One region of the Streptomyces sp. NPDC006335 genome, then DNA from elsewhere that is predicted to be linked to it. Evidence: riboswitches for the same ligand, from Rfam matches in the RefSeq annotation. Region 1 holds a riboswitch; each other region holds the start of a gene.
What was found. A riboswitch is a leader RNA that binds a small molecule or an ion and turns the genes downstream of it on or off. The one in region 1 is predicted to bind thiamine pyrophosphate.
Positions count from the first base shown of each region.

Region 1 (3,203 bases):
GTGTTCACCCCCAACCCGGACCACCACTCCACCTGGTCCGGGTTCTTCGGCCTCGCCGCCCTCGTCATCGGCTGTGCGATCGCTCTCATCGGCCTGTACGCGGCGATCAGCACCTGGCGCGGCCTGGAGCCCTCCCGCCGCCGCGGCCAGGCCCTCCCGGTCACCCTCACCGGCGGCTTCTTCATGGCCGTGGGCCTGGCGGTCGCGGCTTTCGGCGTGTGGATCTTCTGAACGCGGTGCTCGAACGATCTGCCACACTGGAAGGGTTATGCCTGCACCCGGAGAACTCACTTTCGTCGCCCCCCGCGGAGCCAAGAAGCCGCCGCGGCACCTTGCTGATCTCACGCCCGCCGAGCGTAAAGAGGCTGTCGCCGAGATCGGGGAGAAGCCGTTTCGTGCCAAGCAGCTCTCGCAGCACTACTTCGCGCGGTACGCGCACGACCCGGCGGAGTGGACGGACATCCCGGCCGGGGCGCGCGGCAAGCTGCAGGAGGCGCTGCTTCCCGAGCTGATGACCGTCGTACGGCATCTGTCGACCGACCAGGGGACCACGCGCAAGACGCTGTGGCGGCTGTTCGACGGGACGCTCGTGGAGTCGGTGCTCATGCGGTACCCGGATCGGGTGACCATGTGCATCAGCTCGCAGGCGGGCTGCGGCATGAACTGCCCCTTCTGCGCCACCGGGCAGGCGGGGCTGGACAGGAACCTGTCCACCGCCGAGATCGTGCACCAGATCGTGGACGGGATGCGGGCGCTGCGGGACGGGGAGGTTCCGGGCGGGCCCGCGCGGCTGTCCAACATCGTCTTCATGGGCATGGGTGAGCCGCTCGCCAACTACAAGCGGGTCGTCGGCTCCATCCGGGCGCTCACCGATCCCGCTCCGGACGGGCTCGGGCTGTCGCAGCGCGGCATCACCGTGTCGACCGTCGGGCTTGTGCCGGCCATTCACCGGTTCGCCGACGAAGGGTTCAAGTGCCGGCTGGCGATCTCCCTGCACGCCCCCGACGACGAGCTGCGCGACACCCTCGTCCCCGTGAACACGCGGTGGAAGGTGCGCGAGGTCCTCGACGCCGGGTTCGAGTACGTCGAGAAGTCCGGGCGGCGGCTCAGCATCGAGTACGCGCTCATCCGGGACATCAATGACCAGGCCTGGCGCGGTGACCGGCTCGGGCGGCTGCTCAGGGGCAAGCCCGTGCACGTCAACCTCATCCCGCTGAACCCGACCCCCGGGTCCAAGTGGACCGCCTCCCGGCCCGAGGACGAGAAGGCGTTCGTGGAGGCCATCGCCGCCCATGGTGTGCCGGTGACGGTCCGGGACACCCGTGGGCAGGAGATCGACGGGGCCTGTGGTCAGCTGGCGGCCACCGAGCGGTAGTCTGACGGACGTACGTAAATCTTCATATCCGACAGGGGAGCGCCACAGCGCTGAGAGTGCGGCAATCGGGCCGCAGACCCTCTGAACCTCGCCCAGGTCATTCTGGGTAGGAAGTTCGGTCATCACCGTGAACAACAAGAAGTTTCTCGCTGCCGTCGTCGGCCTCGGCCTGGTCACGCTGTCCGCGTGCGGGTCCTCGTCCGACGACAGCAACGGCTCCGGCTCCGGCTCCAAGACCGTCACCCTGGTCAGCCACGACTCGTGGGCCGTCTCCAAGAACGTCCTCGCCGACTTCGAGAAGAAGTCCGGCTACAAGGTCAAGGTCCTGGAGGACGGCGACGCGGGGCAGGCCGTCAACAAGGCCATCCTCACCAAGGACAACCCGCAGGGCGACGTCTTCTTCGGCGTCGACAACACCCTGCTCTCCCGCGCGCTCGACAACGGGCTCTTCCAGTCGTACGAGGCGAAGGGCGCCGACCGGATCAAGGCCGAGTACCGGGCCGACCAGGACAAGCACCGGGTCACGCCCATCGACAGCGGCGACATCTGCGTCAACTACGACAAGGCCTGGTTCACCGAGCACAAGCTCCAGCCGCCGACGTCGTACGACGATCTGATCAAGCCCGCCTACAAGAACCTCCTCGTCACGGAGAACGCCTCGACGTCCTCGCCGGGGCTCGGGTTCCTGCTCGGGTCCGCCGCGAAGTACGGGGACGAGGGCTGGCAGGGCTACTGGAAGAAGCTCAAGGCCAACGGAGTCAAGGTCGTCGACGGCTGGGAGCAGGCCTACAACGAGGAGTTCTCCGGGTCCGCGGGGGGCAAGAAGGCGAAGGCCGACCGGCCGCTCGTCGTGTCGTACGCCTCCTCGCCGCCCGCCGAGGTGATCTACGCCGATCCGAAGCCGAAGACCGCGCCCACCGGGGTCGCCGACGGGACCTGCTTCCGGCAGATCGAGTACGCCGGGCTGCTGAGCAACGCGAAGAACACCGAGGGCGGCAAGGCGTTCCTGGACTTCCTGCTCACCAAGGAGTTCCAGCAGGACATGCCGCTCAACATGTTCGTCTATCCCGTGGTGGAGGGGGCCTCGGTGCCCGCCGAGTTCACCCAGTACGGTCCGCAGGCCAAGGATCCCGAGACCATGGACCCGGCGAAGATCGCCGACCACCGTGACGACTGGGTCAAGTCGTGGACCTCGCTGGTTCTGAAGTAAGGCCCCGCAAGCCTTTCCACAACGCGGCGGCGCGGCTCGGGCTCGTGGCCGTGCCCGTCGCGTTCTTCGCCCTCTTCTTCGCCTATCCCGTCGCCGCGATCGTCACGCGCGGACTGAAGACCGGCGGGAGCTGGCAGTTCGGCAGGATCACCGAGGTCCTCGCCCAGCCGGACATCCGGCACGTCCTGTGGTTCACCACCTGGCAGGCGCTCGCCTCCACGGCACTCACGCTCCTGATCGCGCTCCCCGGCGCGTACGTCTTCGCGCGGTTCGACTTCCCCGGCAAACAGGTCCTGCGCGCCGTGGTCACCGTCCCCTTCGTGCTGCCGACGGTCGTGGTCGGTACGGCCTTCCTGGCGCTCGTCGGCCGTGGCGGGCTGCTCGACGAGTGGTGGGGCGTACGGCTGGACACCACCGTGTGGGCGATCCTGCTCGCGCACGTCTTCTTCAACTACGCGGTCGTCGTACGCACCGTCGGCGGACTGTGGGCCCAACTGGACCCGCGCCAGGAGGAGGCCGCTCGGATGCTGGGCGCGTCCCGGCTCACGGCCTGGCGGACGGTCACCCTTCCCGCGCTCGCGCCCGCCGTGGCCGCCGCCGCGCTGATGGTCTTCCTCT
Region 1 is NZ_JBEXQX010000008.1:143,819-147,021, reverse strand. It holds gene ABZ098_RS23165 (hypothetical protein) at 1-231, shown strand, start outside; gene rlmN (23S rRNA (adenine(2503)-C(2))-methyltransferase RlmN) at 269-1,375, shown strand; TPP riboswitch at 1,399-1,506, shown strand; gene ABZ098_RS23155 (thiamine ABC transporter substrate-binding protein) at 1,503-2,585, shown strand; gene ABZ098_RS23150 (iron ABC transporter permease) at 2,561-3,203, shown strand, end outside.

Region 2 (3,203 bases), on a different contig from region 1:
CTTCCACGCGGTCTCCCTCGGCCAGGGACGTCGAGGGCCACTCGGCGCGCGGGACGACGGTCTCGTTGAGCGCGGCGGCCACTCCGGAGGGCGCCGGCGTCAGTGCCCGTACGACGGTGTCGAGAGCCGTGCCGGGGGCGAACTCCCGCGGCTCGCCGTTGACGGAGATGTTCATGCCGGCTGCTCCACGGACTCCAGGAAACGCCTCGGGGTGAACGGGCGGGCCTCCTCCGGCAGTTCACCGGTGGTCAGCGCGTGCGCCATCGCGTCCCCGGTGACCGGCGTCAGCAGCACGCCGTTGCGGTAGTGCCCGGTGGCCAGCAGGAGACCGGGAAGGTCCGTCGGGCCGAGCAGCGGGGCGTTGTCCGGGGAGCCCGGGCGCAGTCCCGCGCGGGTCTCCGTCAGCGGCAGTTCGGTGATGCCGGGGACCAGTTCGTGCGCGTCCCGCAGCAGTTCGTACACCCCGCCCGCGGTCACCGTGGTGTCCCAGCCCAGCTCCTCGCTGGTCGCGCCGATCACCAGCTCGCCGCTCTCGCGCGGCACCAGGTAGACCTGGCTGCCGCGCACCACGGCCCGCACGGTACGGCTCAGGAAGGGCGCGAGCCGCGGCGGCACGGTCAGTCTCAGCACCTGCCCCTTCACGGGCCGTACGGGGGGCAGGAGGGCCTGTGGGACCCCCTCCAGGCGGCCGCTGAGGCTTCCGGCGGCGAGCACCACCTGGTCCGCCCCCAGTTCCTCGCCGTCCGTGGTGGCGACCCCGGCCGCCCGGTCCCCCACGACGAGCAGACGTCGGGCCCAGGTGCGGTGGAACACCACACCCGCCCGCTCGCACGCGGCCAGCAACGCGCGCGTGAGCCGGCGCGGATCGATCTGGTGGTCGCCGTCCACCCGCAGCCCGCCCCGCACCCCCGGCGCGAGCATCGGCTCCAGGCGCCGGCACTCCCGGCCGGACAGCCACTCCGACTCCAGCCCCGACTGCCGCTGGAGCGCGTGCAGTTCGCGCAGGTGGGCGCGGTCGTCGGCGTCCAGGGCGACGGCGAGCGTGCCGCACCGGCGGTAACCGAGGTCGAGTCCGGTCAGCTCGGTGAGCTCGGCCGCGAAGTCGGGATAGCGCTGGGCGGAGGCGAGGTTCAGGCCCAGCAGGGTCTGCTCGCCGTAGTGCAGTTCGGTGACCGCGGCCAGCATCCCGGCGGCCACCTGGGCGGCCCCGCCGCCCGGTTCGGGATCCACGACGGCCGTGGTGAGACCGCGCTGCGCGGCCCGCCAGGCCGTGACCAGGCCGATGATGCCGCCCCCGACGACGAGGACGTCTGACGTACGTGAGGACATGGGCGTCCAGCCCCTCCCTTCGCCGGCATGACCCGGATCAGGTTCGTACGGTCGGAGGCCGCCAGCCTCCCTCTCAGCCCGGTACGTCCGGGCTCCCGCGAGTGCTCTACGTTGGCCACCCTAGCCCGTGCCCGTGCGCCTCTGTAAGGGAGCCCGCCCCCATGCCCCGCTCGCTCGACGGCCTCGTCCTCGCCCCCGTGGCCGATCAGGCCCCAGGTCAGGTGGGTACGCGGACCCGGTTCACGTACCACGAGAAGGACGGGGAGATCTGGGCCGAGTACGAGGGCGGCGACGTCGTCCGCGGACATCTGGTCGGCACGCGCGCGGGGGACCGTCTCGACTTCCGCTACGTCCAGCTCAAGCACGACGGGACGACGTCCTGCGGCCACTGCGTCTCGACGGTCGTGGAACTCCCCGACGGCCGGGTGCGGCTGGAGGAGACATGGGAGTGGGAGTCGCAGGCCGGCAGCGGGACGAGCGTTGTGGAGCAGGTCACTGCGCACGAGTCCTGACTGACTGATTGTCAGGTGACTATGGTGATCAAATGAGCGAGCAGACGCAGGCGCAGCGGCGGGTGGTCGTGGTCGGCGCGGGCATGGCCGGGGTGCAGACCGCGGTCGCGCTGCGCGAGCAGGGCTTCTCGGGAACCGTCACGATCATCGGCGCGGAACCCCACCAGCCGTACGACCGTCCGCCGCTCTCCAAGGCCGTGCTGCTCGGCAAGGCCGAGGGCTCCGCCTTCGACGTGGACTTCGAGGCCCTCGGCATCGAACTGCTGCTCGGCCGCGAGGTGCTGGGCGTGCGTCCCGACGCACACGAACTGGACACCGAGGCCGGGCCCTTCCCGTACGACGTCCTGGTCATCGCCACCGGTGCCGAACCGATCCGGCTGCCGGGCACGGAGGGCGTGCCCGGCGTGCATCTGCTGCGCACCCTGGACGACGCCGAGCGGCTGCGCCCCGTGCTCGCCCGGCAGCACGACATCGTGGTCGTCGGCGCGGGCTGGATCGGCGCCGAGTTCGCCACCGCCGCGCGCGAGGCGGGCTGCGCGGTGACGGTCGTGGAGGCCGCCGACCGGCCGCTCGCGGGCGCGCTGCCCGCCGAGGTGGCCGCTCCGATGGCCTCCTGGTATGCGGACGCGGGGGCCGTGCTGCGCACACGCGCGCGTGTGGAGCGCGTCGAGCCCGGCGCGGTCGTCCTGGACGACGGCTCCCGGGTGCCCGCGGGCGCGGTCGTGGTCGGTATCGGCGCCCGGCCCGCCACGGCCTGGCTCGCCGGTTCGGGCATCGAGCTCGGCGCCCACCGCGAGGTCCTCGCCGACGAACGGCTGCGCACCTCCGCCCCGGACGTCTACGCGGTCGGCGACTGCGCCTCCTTCCCCTCGGGGAGGTACGGCGAGCGCCTGCTGGTCCACCACTGGGACAACGCCCTCCAGGGCCCTCGCACGGTGGCCGCCGACATCCTGGGGGAGGCCCCCACGGTCTACGACCCGGTCCCGTACTTCTGGTCCGAGCAGTTCGGCCGCTTCGTCCAGTACGCCGGGCACCACGCGTCCGCCGACACCACCCTGTGGCGCGGCGAGCCGTCCGGTCCCGCCTGGACGGTGTGCTGGCTGCGCGAGAACCGCCTGGTGGCCCTCCTGGCGGTGGGCCGCCCCCGCGACCTGGCCCAGGGACGACGGCTCATCGAGGCGGGCACGGAGATGGACCCGGAGCTGCTGGTGGACCCGGCGAGGCCGATGAAGGCGGCGACGGCGTAAGCGGCGAACGCGCGACGGCTCGGGCTGCCTGCTGTGACATCTCGGGCGGAGGGCCGCCGGTGGTGGGCGGCAGGGGTCCGGCGGCGGCGCTGGAGGCGGGCGGCGGCTGGGCGGC
Region 2 is NZ_JBEXQX010000001.1:425,955-429,157, reverse strand. It holds gene thiS (sulfur carrier protein ThiS) at 1-175, opposite strand, end outside; gene thiO (glycine oxidase ThiO) at 172-1,329, opposite strand; TPP riboswitch at 1,327-1,438, opposite strand; gene ABZ098_RS01980 (hypothetical protein) at 1,491-1,841, shown strand; gene ABZ098_RS01975 (FAD-dependent oxidoreductase) at 1,874-3,088, shown strand.
Region 2: another riboswitch for thiamine pyrophosphate. It lies ahead of thiO (glycine oxidase ThiO); the one in region 1 lies ahead of ABZ098_RS23155 (thiamine ABC transporter substrate-binding protein).

Region 3 (3,203 bases), on a different contig from region 1:
GCCGATCGAGCCGACCAGTGTGCGCACGATCTCCTCCGCCACCAGCTCGCTGTTGGCGACGGTCCCCACGCTGGACTGCGCGATGGAGAAGAGCAGCAGCAGCGGCAGCGCGGCACCGGCGTAGGCGAGGACGAGGGTGTTGACGACGGATGCGATGTGGTCCCGGCCGATCCGGATTCCGGCGCGGTACAGCCCGCGCCAGCCCATCGTCGGGTTGGCCTCGTGCAGCTCCCAGACCGCTGACGTCTGAGTGACCGTCACGTCGTCGAGGACACCGAGCGAGCCGATGATGACGCCGGCGAGCAGCAGACCGCTCATGTCGATCGTCGGGTACAGCCCGTGGATGAGTCCGGTGTTGTCGTCCGTGTTGCCCGTCAGTGCTGCCCAGCTGATGAACAGCGAGCCGAGGATGCCGATCAGCACCAGCGAGATCAGCGTCCCCAGTACAGCCACGGAGGTTCGGGCCGACAGGCCGTGGCACATGTAGAGGGCGATCAGCATGATGGCGCTCGACCCGATCACCGCCACGAGCAGCGGGTTCGAGCCCTGGAGGATCGCGGGCAGGATGAAGAAGTTCAGCACCATGAAGCTGATGGCCAGCGCGACCAGTGCCATGACTCCGCGCAGCCGCCCGACGACCACGACGGCGAGCGCGAAGATGCCGGCGAGCAGCCCCATCGGGAAGCGGCGGTTGACGTCGGTGACCGAGTACTGCAAATCCCTGGGCGCGGAAGGCTCGTATGCGACCACCACCTTCTCGCCCTCGTGCAACTGCCGTGACTGGTCCGGCTGGACGATCTCCGTGAAGGTGCGGCCCTTGTCGTCGCCGGTGTCGACCCGGATCGTCGCCTTCTTGCAGGTCCCGTTCGCCTGTTGTTCGGCGGACGAGCCCTCGGCGGTGGACGTGTCCCCCGTCGGGGGCTCCCCCGAGGCGTTCACCGACTTGCAGTCGACGCTCACTACCTTGCTGACCGTGGCCTGCTGAGTCTGCCGGTCGAAGCCCACCCCAGTGCGCTCGTGCGCCGGTGCGCCACCGGGCCACAGCACCCCGAGCCCCACCACCACGGCTACGCCGAACGGGATCAGGATCGCCGCGATGACCTTGCGCAGGTGCTTGGAGACGGGAGCCGCCGGCCCATGACTGTGCGAGTGGCCGTGCCCACCGCCGGAACCGGACCTGTCCCCGTGCCCATGTCCCGGTCCGTGCCCGTCGCCGGAACCGTGTCCGTCACCCGGACCATGCCCGTGCCCGCCACTTGAACCATGTTCGTGCCCGTCTCCGGGGCCACGCCCGTGTTCATCCCCGCCATAACCATCGCCGCTGCCGTAACCATCGCCACCACCGGCACCACCACTGCCCTGGCCGCCATGACCCGCGCCGCCCTGGCCATGACCGTAGCCCTGACCGCCCGCATGCCCACCACGGCGCTCATGCTCGTGCCAGCCGCTGGTCCCGCCCGTGCCGCCTGCCCCGCCGACCCCGCCGTCTCCGAAGCCGCCGCGGGAACCGCTGCCCGGGCCGCTTCCGGAGCCGTGCCCAGGACCGTTTCCGGAGCCCGGTCGGCGCGGAGGCTCGGGGGGCGGGTAAGGAGACTGATGCGTCGTGGTCACCGACCGATCATCGCAAGAACGACAGGGGCCCTCTGTTCACCGCGCCCGAATTGACGCTAGCGTGGTGGCACCTTTTGTACACGCGGGAGCTCGGAGCACCGGGCTGAGAGGGCGCTGACCTCCGTCCCAGCGATGTTTCACGTGGAACGTCACTTCAAGCGAGTGACGTTCCCCACGAAACGTCGGCGGACGGAAACCGCTGCGTCGACCGCCGAACCTGTTACCGGGTAATGCCGGCGTAGGGAGTAGGTCTCATGACCATCAAGGACGCGCGCACGCCTGCCTCCGAGCAGAACGACCAGCTCGACACGGAGGCCGGGAAGTCCATCGGCTGGCACAAGGCGTACATCGAGGGCTCGCGCCCCGATCTGCGGGTGCCGGTCCGCCAGGTGCACCTCACCAACGGGCAGTCGGTCACGCTGTACGACACCTCGGGCCCGTACACCGATCCGCTCGCCGAGACGGACGTCCGCCGGGGCCTGGTGCCGCTGCGGGAGAATTGGATCATCGCTCGCGGGGACACCGAGGAGTACGCGGGCCGGCCCGTGCGCCCCGAGGACGACGGGATCAAGCACACCTCACCTCGGGGCGGCCTCCGTAACCTGGACGCGGTCTTTCCGGGACGTGCCCGCCAGCCTCGCCGTAGCCGCGACGGCAAGGCGGTCACACAGCTCGCCTACGCCCGCCGCGGCGAGATCACGCCCGAGATGGAGTACGTGGCCATCCGGGAGAACGTTTCTCCCGAGGTCGTGCGGGAGGAGATCGCGGCGGGCCGTGCGGTGCTGCCGGCGAACGTCAACCACCCGGAGATCGAGCCGATGATCATCGGCAAGCGGTTCCTGGTGAAGGTCAACGCCAACATCGGCAATTCCGCGGTGACCTCCTCCATCGAGGAGGAGGTCGAGAAGATGACCTGGGCGACCCGCTGGGGTGCCGACACGGTCATGGACCTGTCCACCGGCCGCAACATCCACACCACCCGCGAGTGGGTGCTGCGCAACTCCCCGGTCCCCATCGGGACGGTGCCGCTCTACCAGGCGCTGGAGAAGGTCGACGGCCGCGCCGAGGAGCTGACCTGGGAGATCTACAAGGACACGGTCATCGAACAGGCCGAGCAGGGCGTGGACTACATGACGGTCCACGCGGGCGTACGCCTGCCGTACGTACCACTGACGGCCAACCGCAAGACGGGCATCGTCTCGCGTGGCGGCTCGATCATGGCGGCGTGGTGCCTGGCGCACCACAAGGAGTCGTTCCTGTACGAGAACTTCGAGGAACTGTGCGAGATCCTCGCCGCCTACGACGTCACGTACTCGCTGGGCGACGGCCTCAGGCCCGGTTCGATCGCGGACGCCAACGACGAGGCCCAGTTCGCGGAGTTGCGCACGCTCGGGGAACTCAACCGGATCGCGAAGCGTTTCAACGTACAGACCATGATCGAGGGCCCGGGACACGTTCCGATGCACAAGATCAAGGAGAACATCGACCTTCAGCAGGAGATCTGCGATGAAGCTCCGTTCTATACGCTCGGCCCGCTGACCACCGACGTCGCGCCGGCCTACGACCACATCACCTCCGGCATCGGCGCCGCG
Region 3 is NZ_JBEXQX010000009.1:254,622-257,824, forward strand. It holds gene ABZ098_RS25495 (YibE/F family protein) at 1-1,611, opposite strand, end outside; TPP riboswitch at 1,684-1,873, shown strand; gene thiC (phosphomethylpyrimidine synthase ThiC) at 1,866-3,203, shown strand, end outside.
Region 3: another riboswitch for thiamine pyrophosphate. It lies ahead of thiC (phosphomethylpyrimidine synthase ThiC); the one in region 1 lies ahead of ABZ098_RS23155 (thiamine ABC transporter substrate-binding protein).